Regions from separate parts of the Scandinavium sp. UTDF21-P1B genome, predicted to be linked through region 1. Evidence: predicted binding sites of a transcription regulator. Region 1 holds the regulator's gene; the other holds the start of a gene.

Region 1 (7,254 bases):
ACATCGTGCGCCCGGAGCGTACCCGGCAGCTGATTGTCGATTTCTACCGTCATTTCCAGGACGTGGAGCTGTGCGTTTTCCAGGAAGTGTTCAACGGCGTCTGGGATGCACTGTCGGACGGGCGAGTTGAGCTGGCGATCGGGGCAACGCAGGCGATTCCGGTCGGTGGACGCTATGCGTTTCGCGATATGGGCATGCTGAGCTGGAGCTGCGTGGTGTCGAATCAACATCCTCTGGCTCAAATGCCGGGACCGCTGAGCGACGAGGTGTTGCGCAACTGGCCTTCTCTGGTGCGCGAGGATACCTCCCGCTCTTTGCCTAAGCGCATCACCTGGCTGCTGGATAATCAGAAGCGTATCGTGGTGCCGGACTGGGAATCTTCTGCAACGTGCCTTTCGGCAGGGCTGTGCGCCGGAATGGTGCCAACGCATTTTGCACGGCCTTACATCGATAGCGGCGAGTGGGTGGCATTGGATCTTGAGAACCCGTTCCCGGATGCGGCATGCTGCCTGACGTGGCAGCAAAATGATATGTCCCCGGCCCTGAGCTGGCTGCTGGAGTATCTTGGGGACAGCGAAACGCTAAATAAAGAGTGGCTGCAGGAGCCGGATTGACCGGCTCCGCACAGAGATTAGCGGCGGTAATCGCGGAACGGGCCGTCTGCCACTGAACGGCGCTCGATCAGGCGTGGGTGGACCTCAATGGACTGTGACTCTTCGCGCTTGTTGACGATTCGGTCCAGCAGCATATCGAAGGCGGCTTCCCCAAGGGAATCCTTTGGCTGATGGATGGTGGTCAGCGCTGGGGTGAAGAAGCGAGCGTTGCGCACGTTGTCATATCCGATCACCGAAATATCCTGAGGCACGCGAAGGCCGTGTTCATCGGCGGCACAGAGTGCGCCCATCGCCATGATGTCACCGCCACAGAAGACCGCGGTAGGGCGTGGCTGTTGCGCAATCATCTGCTGCATGGCGCGGTAGCCGGATTCCGGTTCAAAGTCGCCCTGAACGATCCAGTTTTCCGGCACGGTAATTTGCGCTTCTTCCATGGCTTTCATGAATCCGGCCAGACGGCCAGCGCCGGTGTTGCGCTCCATTGGGCCTGGGATCACGCCGATATCGCGGTGGCCGCGTTCGACCAGGTAGCGCCCGGCAAGATAGCCGCCCTGGAAAGCGTTATCGATCACCGAGTCGGTGAAGTCGGCTTTGGCTTCACCCCAGTCCATCACGACCATCGGAATATGGCGATACTCTTCCAGCATGTCGAGTACCGGCTGCGGATATTCAGAACACATCACCAACAGGCCATCGACGCGCTTTTGCGCCATCATAGAGAGATAAGCACGCTGTTTTTCCAGGTTGTTCCAGGCGTTGCCAAGAATCAGGGTATAACCCTTTTCGAAACAGTTTTTTTCAACGGCTTCAATGATTTCCGCAAAATAAGCCGCTTCACTGCTGGTGGCCAGCAGGCCAATAGTTTTGGTGTGATTGACCTTCAGGCTGCGCGCTACGGCACTTGGGGAGTAGTGCAGCTCTTTGATTGCCGCCCACACGGCGTTGCGTGTTTCTTCTGCGACAAAACGCGTCTTGTTAATAACATGTGACACGGTTGTAGTGGAAACGTTTGCGCGCTTCGCTACATCTTTAATTGTTGCCATTCGTTCTCACTCCAGACCCTTTCCTTACGCCTGATGACCGGCACGTAAACGTTTGCCTTTACACACCCTTAACACAATTCATTTGAATTGCGGTACGCCGGGATACGACACAGGACGACAGGAGGGGGTCAATGGCTGGTACGCTTTTAAATTAGCGTGGAATTTTGTCTGATTCTGAGGCAAAGGGGAAGAGAAAAATCGCTATGGCTCTAAAACCTGGAAGATTTTCAGCCTGAAGTGTGCAAAAATGAGCAGGCTCACTTTTGTTGTGGGGATAAAAAGGAGAATAATTGATGAGTACCGACCTGAAGCTCTCTCTGATGACCACTGTGATCGCTCTGGCACTCATTGTCGCCGCCGGGCTGACTGCGGTGTTACACTGATTTATCCGGAGGGAGAGTCCTCTTCCTCCATCACCACCCCCGTCTGATTGTTACCAAATTAGCAAAAATCTTTTGCCATTTTGTTTACTTCTGTTTTTTTGTGATTGATGTCATGCTTTTGACTTCTGTTGTCGTGCCCTTTACTGGAAAGGGTTAACCGGAGTCGTAACATGAAAATCAATTTTCCACTGCTGGCGTTGGCAATCGGCGCATTTGCTATCGGCACTACCGAGTTCTCGCCCATGGGGCTATTGCCCGTTATCGCTAAAGGCGTGGATGTTTCGATTCCCGTAGCAGGCATGCTGATCAGCGCTTACGCAATCGGTGTGATGGTTGGCGCGCCGTTAATGACTCTGCTGCTGTCACATCGCGCTCGCCGCAATGCGCTTATCTTTCTGATGGCGATTTTTACGCTCGGCAACGTGCTGTCGGCTATTGCACCGGACTACACCACATTATTGCTCTCTCGCATCATCACCAGCCTTAACCACGGTGCTTTCTTTGGTCTGGGATCTGTTGTGGCCGCGAGCGTGGTGCCCAAACACAAGCAGGCGAGCGCGGTGGCAACCATGTTTATGGGGCTGACGATTGCCAATATCGGCGGTGTACCGGCAGCGACCTGGCTGGGTGAAACCATCGGCTGGCGTATGTCATTCCTGGCAACGACCGGTCTGGGCGTGGTGGCGATGATGAGCCTGTGGTTCTCATTACCAAAAGGCACCGGTGGTGAACGTCCGAATGTGAAGCAGGAAATGTCCGTGCTGATGCGTCCCCAGGTTTTATCTGCGCTGTTAACCACCGTTCTGGGCGCTGGCGCGATGTTTACGCTTTACACTTATATCGCACCGGTGCTGCACAACATTACCTCAGCGTCGCCGCTGTTTGTTACGGCAATGCTGGTGCTGATTGGCGTTGGGTTCTCCATCGGTAACTATCTGGGTGGTAAGTTTGCTGACCGCTCGGTGACCGGCACGCTGAAAGGTTTTTTACTGCTGCTGATTGCCGTGATGGTGGCGATTCCGTGGGTAGCGCAGAACGAAATCGGTGCAGCGATAAGCATGGTTGTCTGGGGTGCTGCGACGTTCGCCGTGGTTCCACCTTTACAAATGCGCGTTATGCGCGTGGCGCACGAAGCTCCGGGGCTATCGTCCTCGGTCAATATCGGGGCATTTAATCTGGGCAATGCGCTGGGCGCGGCTGCTGGCGGAGCGGTTATTTCCGGTGGTCTGGGCTACAGTTTTGTGCCAGTGATGGGCGCGGTTATCGCGGGTGTGGCGCTGCTGGTGGTGCTGTTCAGCGGCCGTCGCCAGCCTGAAGAAGCGTATTCCAGCCACTGATAATATGCCCGGCGGCAGGCACCGCCGGGCCAGGCATTATGCCGCCAGGTTCTTCGCGACAAATTCCCAGTTTACCAGCGCCCAGAAGTGCTCGAGATAGTTCGGACGGGCGTTACGGTAGTCGATATAATAGGCGTGCTCCCACACATCTACGGTCAGCAGCGGTTTTGCATCCGTCGTCAGCGGCGTGCCTGCGTTCGAGGTGGAAACGATAGCCAGTTTGCCGTCCGCTTTTTTCACAAGCCAGGTCCAGCCTGCACCGAAGTTTTTGACGGCTGCATCGGTAAACTGCGCTTTGAAATCCGCAAAGCTGCCGAAGCTTTCGTTGATGGCCGCAGCGACAGCGCCTGCAGGTTCGCCGCCGGCGTTGGGTGCCAGGCAGTGCCAGTAGAAGGTGTGGTTCCACACCTGAGCGGCGTTGTTGAACACGCCCGCTTCAGAAGTGCGAACAATATCCTCCAGCGTTTTGCCTTCAAAAGCCGTGCCTTTGATCAGATTGTTGAGGTTGGTGATGTAGGTCTGGTGGTGTTTTCCGTAATGGTATTCCAGCGTTTCAGCAGAAATGTGCGGCGCGAGAGCGTCTTTTGCATACGGTAATGCAGGTAATTCGAATGACATTGCTTATTCTCCCTATTATTTTAAGACTCAATAACCCTGTATTGAGTATGGATAGGGTAGCAAATTAAAAGATGTGGCTAAAGAGGAACTTACCCCGACGCTGAAACGACGGGGCAGGGGATCAACGAATGGTTTTCGGCGTCATTACGCGGCGAGCACCAACGTAGTGGTTGGCCCAGTAGTCTTCACTGAGGGAGGTAATCTGGATATCTCGCCCGGTACGTGGAGACTGAATAAATTTCCCGCCGCCAACATACACGCCAACATGATCGGCAGTGCCGCGACCACGAGTGCGGAAGAAGACCAGATCGCCACTTTCCAGTTCACCACGTTCAACGGCCCGGGCATCACGCAGGTGATACATCTCATTCGCGGTGCGAGGAATGCGGAACTTGACCAAATCTTTATACGCATAATAGACCAGACCGCTGCAGTCGAAACCGGTGCGCGGCGACGTACCACCCCAACGGTATGGCTTACCAATCTGGCCCATCAGTTTATTCATTGCGGTTTTCTGCGCTTTTTGCACGCGGACTTTATGCGCATCGGCAATGGTCAGCGGTTTGACTTCCTCGGTCACGCATTTCTTTTTATGCCCCTTGCGAACGCTGCATTTCTGCACCATTTTTGCCGAAGCGGTTTTCAGGGCGGGGCTGTGGGTTTTGCGCGTGGAGGTCTTTTTGCTGGCGGAAATAGCAGGTTTGCTCTTGAGCGTGGTTTTCTTTTTGCTGGTTGTTTTTGTTTTCGCAGTGGTTTTGCTTTTGTTGCCGCTGGTTCGTTTTTTACGGTCCGTCTTGGCCTGATGCGATTTCTGGGATGCGGAAGACCGCGCCTGTTCAGACGCATGAGACAAAGGCGTAATCGACAACGATGTAAACAGTAAAGCACAGAGCGTGATCGAGATTTTATTTATCCGCGCCACTGAGCATTCCTCTGTTAGGCAGGCAAACAGTCATGCCTGGGTATGATTGACAAAACGCATCAATTCTAATGCATAAAAACCTTGGTTGTTAATACACTTTTTCTATTGAATGATCCATTTCGTTAGCAACTGCAAAAAATTACATCAATTCGGACATAAGGCGCACGAAAAACGCTCAAGTTGTTCTCGGAGTTTGCCGATAAACACATATTTTTAAGGCAACTTTACGGCGTCAGAGGTAAAATGCATTTGCGTGAACAAAATGTTATTTCTGACGGCTGCCGTTGGCGTTACACTTAGCAGCTACAGTCATAAAAAAGAAGTTTGAGGAAGCAAGACAATGAGCACGACTCTTGAGAAAATCCAGACCCAAATCGCCGAAAACCCAATCCTTCTGTACATGAAGGGGTCTCCGAAGCTGCCGAGCTGCGGTTTCTCTGCTCAGGCGGTTCAGGCGCTGTCTGCCTGCGGTGAGCGCTTTGCTTACGTAGATATTCTGCAAAACCCGGACATCCGCGCCGAGCTGCCTAAGTACGCAAACTGGCCGACTTTCCCGCAGCTTTGGGTTGACGGTGAGCTGGTTGGCGGCTGCGACATCCTGATCGAAATGTATCAGCGCGGTGAACTGCAGCAGCTGATCAAAGAGACGGCTGCGAAGTATAAAGACGACGAGCAGGCGGCAGAGTAATCCTGCTGGCAGCATAAAAAAAAGCGACCTTCAGGTCGCTTTTTTTATTACGCATTTTCAGCGACAGGCAACGGCCAGCCGCCGAGACGTTTCCACCGGTTGACGATTTCACAAAATAGCTGCGCGGTCTGTTCAGTGTCGTACAGCGCCGAATGCGCCTGAGTACCGTCAAATTCCATCCCTGCCGTGATACACGCTTTTGACAGCACGGTCTGACCCAGTGCAAGGCCGCTCAGCGCTGCGGTATCAAAGGTCACGAACGGGTGGAAAGGGTTACGCTTAAGCCCGGCTCGCTCGGCGGCGGCCATCATAAAGCTGTGATCGAACGTGGCGTTGTGGGCGACCATAATGGCGCGGTTGCACTCCTGATCCTTCATGCCCTTGCGTACTTCTTTAAAAATGGCGTGCAGCGCATCGTATTCGCTGACCGCGCCGCGTTCCGGGTCATTCGGATCAATGCCGTTAAACGCCAGCGCTTCAGGCACCAGGTTTGCGCCTTCGAACGGTTCAACGTGAAAATGCAGTGTGCTGTCCGGCATCAGCCAGCCTTCCTCGTCCATTTTTAACGTCACGGCGGCGACTTCCAGCAGCGCATCCGTTTTAGCGTTAAAGCCCGCGGTTTCTACATCGATAACGACAGGATAAAAACCACGGAAGCGGTCGCACAGAGCATTACGTTGAGCGTTGTCGGACATCTGGATCTCTTAAGCATACAAAAAAGTAGCGCGCATTATGGCAAATTTTGCCAGCAGTTGCAGCAAAGGTGGGCGTAAAAAAGGGTGCCTGAGCACCCCTGAACCTTAGTTGCCAAGACCCTTACCGGCGTCTTTTGCTTCGATCAGTTCAATTTTATAGCCATCGGGATCTTCCACGAAGGCGATGATGGTCGAACCACCTTTGACCGGGCCCGCTTCGCGGGTAACGTTGCCGCCGTTGTTGCGAATGCGTTCGCAGGCTTCTGCCGCATTGTCCACGCTCAGCGCGATATGGCCGTATGCCGTGCCGATGTCGTAGCTATCGACGCCCCAGTTATAGGTCAGTTCGATAACGGCTTCTTCGCTTTCCGGGCCGTAGCCAACGAAGGCGAGGGAGTATTTATATTCCGGGTTTTCGCTGGTGCGCAGCAGCGTCATGCCCAGCACGTTGGTGTAAAACTCGATTGAACGTTGCAGATTGCCAACACGCAGCATGGTGTGAAGCAGGCGCATACTCTTCCCCTTAAAGTGTTGTTTGTACATCAGGAATATCAGTATAGCGGCGCTTATGCGCCGCTATCAATGCAGGATTAGAGGGCAGGGTAATCGGTGTAACCTTCCGCTCCGCCGCCGTAGAAACTTTCCGGGCGCTGTGGGTTCAGCTCAGCTTTGCGTTCCAGACGCGCAACCAGATCCGGGTTGGCAATATAGGCGCGGCCAAAGGCGACGGCGTCTATCAGGCCTTTTTCAATCAGATCTTCGGCTTTCTCCGGCGTGTAAGCGCCAGCGCCAATGATTGGGCCATGGAAGCGCTCGCGCACCTTACGACGGAATTCTTCGGTGTAGGGCTGACCGCCAGCCCAGTCCGGCTCGGACATATGCAGATAGGCAATCCCGCGTTTACCGAGTTCTTCAATCAGGTACAGCGCATCGGCTTCTTCGTTCGGACCGTTG
Region 2 (7,254 bases), on a different contig from region 1:
AAGCGCTTCGCCGGACTGATAAAGCCCTTCCAGCGCGGTGTTGGCCGCCGGGCTGATTTCGTTGACGATGCGCAGTTCAAAACGCTCCGGCAGGCCGTCGATCACCAGCTGGTTGTTTTCTTCTTTATAGTCACTCCACGGCTGGTCGTTGACCTGCAGCGAAACCAGCGTTAGGTCTTCGCCGTTGAGGCGCAGTGGCGTGGCAGACGCAGCGTGACGGGTAATCTGGCTGACGGCCGTCACGACGGTTTTTGCGGCATCCAGGTCAAAGGTCAGGTCGATATCGCTGATCAGGTATTCCGGCGCACGGTAGTCGTGGCGGTATTTGGCTTGGGGCTGTTGTGTCATAAAAAACCTTTAGCATCTTTTGTAAATGTCGGCTTCAGTCTATTCCTGTTGTTACTTTGGCGCTACGCAGAATGTTCATCTTTTCAGGGGCAAACACGTAAATTGCTACATATTGATAACAGGCGGCACGATTTGCCCTCGACCCGTCTGGCACCTTGTGGTGTGATCGGGGTTCAATAAATCGATAAACAAGGTATACTCCTGCGGTTTCAGCCGTTGTTTATTGTACTAAACGCTCCTTTATGAGGACGCTATTGCGCACCATGACACAATTCGCTTCCCCTGTTCTGCAGACTCTGCTTGATACAGATGCTTATAAGCTGCATATGCAGCAGGCCGTCTTCCATCATTATTATGATGTGCAGGTAGCTGCAGAATTCCGCTGCCGCGGTGACGACCTGCTTGGAATTTATGCAGACGCCATTCGTGAACAAGTCGAAGCGATGCAGTCGCTACGGCTGCAGGACGACGAGTTTCAGTGGTTGTCTGGCCTGCCGTTTTTTAAGTCGGACTATCTCAGCTGGCTACGCGAGTTCCGCTACAACCCACAGCAGGTCGTCGTTCGCAACGACAATGGTAAACTGAATATTCGCATCAGTGGCCCGTGGCGCGAAGTGATCATGTGGGAAGTGCCGTTGCTGGCCGTGATCAGCGAGCTGGTGCACCGTTACCGTTCACCGGAAGCAGGTGTTGACCTTGCTCTGGAAATGCTGGAACGCAAACTCGTAGAATTCAATAAGCTGACCCAGGATATCGATATGTCAGGCTTCCGTCTGATGGATTTCGGTACCCGCCGTCGTTTTTCCCGCGAAGTGCAGCAGGCGATTGTCGAACGTCTTCAGCAGGAGAAATGGTTCATCGGCACCAGCAACTACGATCTGGCTCGCCGTCTCTCCCTTGAGCCAATGGGCACCCAGGCGCACGAGTGGTTCCAGGCTCATCAGCAAATCAGCCCTGAACTGGCTACAAGCCAACGCGTGGCGCTTGCTGCCTGGCTTGAAGAATATCCAGACCAGCTTGGCATTGCGCTGACCGATTGCATCACGATGGATGCCTTCCTGCGGGACTTCGGCCCGGAGTTTGCCGAGCGTTATCAGGGCCTGCGTCACGACTCCGGGGATCCGGTTGAGTGGGGGGAAAAAGCTATCGCGCATTACCAGAAGCTCGGTATCGATCCGATGAGTAAAGTGCTGGTGTTTTCCGACAATCTCGACCTGAATAAGGCCATTGAGCTTTACCGTCACTTCTCCTCACGAGTGAAGCTGAGCTTCGGGATCGGTACGCGCCTGACGTGCGATATCCCACAGGTGAAACCGCTGAATATCGTGATTAAACTGGTGGAATGTAACGGGAAGCCGGTGGCTAAACTCTCCGACAGCCCGGGGAAAACCATCTGTCACGATAAGGCCTTCGTCCGGGCGTTACGCAAAGCCTTTGACCTGCCTCAGGTCAAAAAAGCCAGCTAATCCGCAAAAGGGAGCCTTCGGGGCTCCCTTCTTCTTATTATTTTCTCAATTCTCCTCGTCTCCCTGCGATTTCCGCTTGTCTGTTAAAAGATGACAGGTAACATAGAGAGCCCCCTTTTTATAAAGGGTGGAAAGAGACAACATTATTCGGATTACTAACAGAGAGATAACTATGAGCGTTGTGCCTGTAGCCGACGTACTCCAGGGCCGCGTAGCCGTTGACAGCGAAGTCACCGTGCGCGGATGGGTGCGTACCCGTCGAGATTCAAAAGCTGGCTTTTCCTTCCTCGCCGTCTATGACGGTTCCTGCTTTGATCCAGTACAGGCCGTCATCAATAATTCTCTGCCCAATTACAATCAGGAAATCCTGCGCCTGACCACCGGCTGCTCCGTGATTGTCACCGGCAAAGTCGTGGCATCTCAGGGTCAAGGTCAGAGCTTCGAAATTCAGGCCACTCAGGTTGAAGTGACCGGTTGGGTCGAAGATCCGGACACTTACCCGATGGCTGCGAAACGTCACAGCATTGAGTATCTTCGTGAAGTCGCGCATCTGCGTCCACGTACCAACCTGATTGGTGCAGTGGCTCGCGTACGTCACACCCTGGCGCAAGCATTACATCGTTTCTTCCACGAACAGGGCTATTTCTGGGTGTCTACCCCGCTGATCACCGCCTCCGATACTGAAGGCGCGGGTGAGATGTTCCGCGTGTCGACGCTGGATCTGGAAAACCTGCCGCGTAACGACCAGGGCAAAGTAGATTACGACAAAGATTTCTTTGGCCGTGAGTCTTTCCTGACCGTTTCCGGCCAGCTGAACGCCGAAACATACGCCTGTGCGCTGTCGAAGGTTTATACCTTCGGCCCAACCTTCCGTGCGGAAAACTCCAACACCAGCCGCCATCTGGCAGAGTTCTGGATGCTGGAGCCAGAAGTGGCGTTTGCCGATCTGGAAGATAACGCCGCACTGGCAGAAGCCATGCTGAAGTACGTCTTCAAGGCGGTACTGGAAGAACGTGCTGATGACATGAAGTTCTTCGCCGAGCGCGTTGACCAGGATGCAATCACCCGTCTGGAACGTTTCGTGGAAGCGGACTTCGCCCGGGTGGATTACACCGACGCGATCACCATCCTTGAAAACTGCGGTCAGACCTTCGAGAACCCGGTGTTCTGGGGTGTGGATCTTTCTTCCGAGCATGAGCGCTATCTGGCAGAGAAACACTTTAAAGCGCCAGTCGTCGTGAAAAACTATCCGAAAGACATCAAGGCTTTCTATATGCGCCTTAACGATGACGGTAAAACCGTCGCCGCAATGGACGTTCTGGCTCCGGGCATTGGTGAGATCATTGGTGGTTCGCAGCGTGAAGAGCGTCTGGACGTGCTTGATGCGCGCCTGGCTGAAATGGGCCTCAATAAGGAAGACTATGGCTGGTATCGTGACCTGCGCCGTTATGGCACCGTACCGCACGCCGGCTTTGGCCTTGGTTTTGAGCGTCTGATTGCTTACGTGACCGGTGTGCAGAACGTACGTGACGTGATTCCATTCCCGCGCACCCCGCGCAACGCCAGCTTCTGATTTTACTCAGTATCGAAAGCCAGCACCTGTGCTGGCTTTTTTTGGCCTGTGTCAGGTTTTGTTAACAAATTTCTACAAAGTTAAAGGTCAACCGCATATCTTAACCAAAATGTTACACCCCATGTCCTGTAATAATTCCGCACATATTTCCCGCATTACTCCAGTGGCGCTTAAGTAAAACACATTCACTTAGCACACGAAGTAACCATCAGCAACGCGCACGAAAAGCTAACTTTGCGTCATAAGAAAAAGTGAGATGAGAAGCATTCTTAGATAAGAAAAGCCCTTATTAAAAATTAAAATAAGCATTTCATATAGATAGATAACGGTTCGATGATTAATTCAGCGGTCGACGAGGAAATTTGAGGTGGTTCACAAAGTTCCCTGTTTTACACAATTTATTACATATTATTTCTTTTTGTTACTCAGTTACGACCTTTGTAGCACTTTCCGGCTAGCGAAACGGTGTCATGAATGGAAATATGCCTGTCAGACACAGAAAGACACCAAACTCTCATCAATAGTTCCGTAAATTTTTATTGACGGAATTCATTGGCGGCAGTGGCGAGTGTCAATAAAAAAACCAATGAGGGTAATAAATAATGATGAAGCGCAATATTCTGGCAGTGGTGATCCCTGCCCTGCTGGTAGCTGGTGCGGCAAACGCAGCAGAAATCTATAACAAAAGCGGTAACAAGCTGGACTTCTACGGCAAAGTTAACGGCGAGCATGATTTCGTTACTTCTGGTGACAATACCAGCAGCACCGATGGCACTTATGCTCAGATCGGTTTCAAAGGCGAAACTCAGATCAACGACCAACTGACCGGTTACGGCCAGTGGGAATACCGTGCGATGGCGAACACCCCAGAAGGTTCTCAGGCGAACAAAAACCGTCTGGCCTTTGCAGGTCTGAAAATCGCTGACGCGGGTGCTATCGACTACGGTCGTAACTACGGCATCGTTTACGATGTGGGTTCTTACACCGATATGGCACCATCCTTCTCCGGTATGACCTGGGCGGGTAACCACGTTGACAACTTCATGACCAGCCGTAGCACCGGTCTGCTGACCTACCGTAACAACGACTTCTTCGGTCTGGTTGACGGTCTGCACTTCGGCGTACAGTACCAGGGTAAAAACGAGCGTAGCGATGTAACAGCTGCTAACGGTGACGGCGTAGGCTACTCCCTGGGTTACGACTTCGGTGAAGGCTTCGGCGTAGTCGGTTCTTACAGCAATGCTAACCGTACTATCGCCCAGAAACAGGATGGTAACGGTGACCACGCTCAGGCATGGGGTCTGGGTGCGAAATATGACGCGAACAACATCTACCTGGCAGCAACCTACGCTGAAACACTGAACACCACTCTGGACAATGAAGGCAACTTCGCCAACAAAACCCAAAACTTCGAAGTGGTTGCACAGTATCAGTTCGACTTCGGCCTGCGTCCAGCTATCTCTTACGTTCAGACTAAAGGTAAAGACCTGCCAGCCTCTGGCACCTTCGGTGGTGGCGATGCAGACCTGGCTAAATTCATCCAGGTTGGCGGTACTTACTACTTCAACAAAAACTTCAACGTGTGGGCTGACTACTACATCAACCTGCTCGACAAAGACAGCGACTACGTACAGTCTGTTGGCGGCATCAACGGCAATGACGACATGGCGGCAGTCGGTGTGACTTACCAGTTCTAATCAGTACGCCACTTTGTTATATGCTTGAAAAACAGGGCTTCGGCCCTGTTTTTTCATGTCTGCCAGTCAAAAATGGTGACTTTCGAAAAGCCCTTCGCTTTTTAGTGCAAACGGTTGGCTTTTCGTAAATCTCCCGTTAACCTGATAGCGGATTTCCCTTCCGTAACCACAATGGAACCTCGTCATGTTTGAGAACATTACAGCTGCCCCAGCCGACCCCATTTTGGGTCTTGCCGATCTGTTTCGTGCTGATGACCGTCCGGGTAAAATCAACCTCGGAATTGGTGTTTACAAAGATGAAACCGGAAAGACCCCGGTTCTGACCAGCGTAAAAAAAGCGGAGCTTTATCTGCTGGAAAATGAAACCACCAAAAACTACCTCGGCATTGATGGCATTCCGGAATTTGGCCGCTGCACTCAGGAGCTGCTGTTCGGAAAAGGCAACGTAATTGTTACCGACAAACGTGCACGTACCGCCCAAACCCCTGGTGGCACAGGCGCATTGCGCGTAGCGGCGGATTTCCTTGCTAAAAACACTGCCGTAAAACGCGTGTGGGTCAGCAACCCAAGCTGGCCGAATCACAAAAGCGTGTTCAACTCGGCGGGTCTCGAGGTTCGTGAATACACCTATTACAATACCGAGCAACACGCACTGGATTTCAACGGCTTGCTGGCAAGCCTCAACGAAGCGCAGGCGGGCGATGTGGTATTGTTCCATGGCTGCTGCCATAACCCGACCGGGATCGATCCGACGCTGGAGCAGTGGGGGCAGCTGGCAAAACTGTCCGTCGAAAAGGGCTGGCTGCCGCTGTTTGACTTCGCCTACCAAGGCTTTGCCCGCGGACTGGAAGAAGATGCTGAAGGCCTGCGCGCTTTCGCTGTCGTCCACAAAGAGCTGCTGGTTGCCAGCTCCTTCTCGAAAAACTTCGGCCTCTATAACGAACGTGTAGGTGCCTGTACGCTGGTATGCGCTGATGCAGAAACCGCCGATCGCGCCTTCAGCCAGATGAAAGCCGCCATTCGCGCCAACTACTCGAACCCACCGGCTCACGGCGCGGCGGTCGTAGCAACTATTCTCAGCAATGATGCACTGCGCGCTATCTGGGAACAGGAGTTGACCGACATGCGTCAGCGCATCCAGCGTATGCGCCTGCTGTTTGTAAACACGCTGGCTGAGAAAGGTGCGGATCGCGATTTCAGCTTTATCACCAAACAGAACGGCATGTTCTCGTTCAGCGGCCTGACCAAAGAGCAGGTTCTTCGCCTGCGTGAAGAGTTCGGCGTATACGCCGTTGCTTCCGGGCGTATCAACGTTGCCGGAATGACGCCGGATAACATGGCGCCGCTGTGTGAAGCCATCGTCGCTGTGCTGTAACCCAGCCAATAAAAAAGGCCGCTTTGCGGCCTTTTTTATTTATGCTTGGGTCAGCTATTTACCAGACCGGCATCTCATCCTGCAGGAAAGGGTTATGTAAACGCTCATAGCCAAGCGTCGACATTGGGCCGTGGCCCGGAATAAAGCTCACCTCATCCCCCAGCGGCAACAATTTACGTTTTATCGAATCGATAAGCTGCCCATGATCGCCACGCGGGAAGTCACTTCGCCCTACCCCACCTTTGAAAATGACATCGCCTGAAATCAGCAGCTGCGAAGCCGCGTCATAAAAAACAATGTGGCCCGGCGTGTGGCCCGGGCAGTGTAGCACCTGCAGGCTGACGTTGCCGACGCTCACCGAATCACCTTCATTCAGCCAGCGATCTGGCGTTAATGGCTGACAATCTTCGAGGCCAAACATCCGGCTTTGCGCCGGCAGCCCCTGGAGCCAGAACTCATCTTCTTTTTCCGGCCCGATAACCGGCACACCGTAGTGCTGTGCCAGTTCTGCTGCGGCGCCCACATGATCCAGATGACCGTGGGTCAGCAGAATCTGCATCAACGTGACGCCTGTGGCAGCTACTTCCTCTTTAATACGCTCAGCATCGCCGCCAGGATCAACCAAAGCGGCAAGTTTTGTCTGCTCGCACCAGATGAGCGAGCAGTTTTGCGCGAAAGCCGTTACCGGAATAATACGATAGTTCATGATGCTCCTGTTTCGTTACCAGGTCCTGACTGGCCCGGTATCAATATGCACAAAGTTGCTACGTGGGTAGTATCCTACACCACCGGCGC

Evidence for each region. The regulator PurR, encoded in region 1, represses purine synthesis genes. The targets are predictions, from matches to a motif close to CANGCAAACGTTTGCNTG.
Region 2: AB1287_RS07350 (amino acid aminotransferase) is a predicted target of PurR. The motif match lies at 5,188-5,205, and genes of this name have one in related genera.

The regions. Positions count from the first base shown of each region.
Region 1 is NZ_JBFLVD010000010.1:120,899-128,152, forward strand. It holds gene punR (DNA-binding transcriptional activator PunR) at 1-614, shown strand, start outside; gene purR (HTH-type transcriptional repressor PurR) at 632-1,657, opposite strand; gene AB1287_RS06230 (YnhF family membrane protein) at 1,951-2,040, shown strand; gene AB1287_RS06235 (MFS transporter) at 2,211-3,377, shown strand; gene sodB (superoxide dismutase [Fe]) at 3,414-3,995, opposite strand; gene AB1287_RS06245 (C40 family peptidase) at 4,117-4,917, opposite strand; gene AB1287_RS06250 (Grx4 family monothiol glutaredoxin) at 5,258-5,605, shown strand; gene rnt (ribonuclease T) at 5,653-6,300, opposite strand; gene gloA (lactoylglutathione lyase) at 6,406-6,813, opposite strand; gene AB1287_RS06265 (alkene reductase) at 6,891-7,254, opposite strand, start outside.
Region 2 is NZ_JBFLVD010000011.1:175,348-182,601, reverse strand. It holds gene pepN (aminopeptidase N) at 1-348, opposite strand, end outside; gene pncB (nicotinate phosphoribosyltransferase) at 612-1,814, shown strand; gene asnS (asparagine--tRNA ligase) at 1,987-3,387, shown strand; gene AB1287_RS07355 (porin) at 3,990-5,084, shown strand; gene AB1287_RS07350 (amino acid aminotransferase) at 5,269-6,459, shown strand; gene AB1287_RS07345 (MBL fold metallo-hydrolase) at 6,518-7,165, opposite strand; gene AB1287_RS07340 (YcbK family protein) at 7,181-7,254, opposite strand, start outside.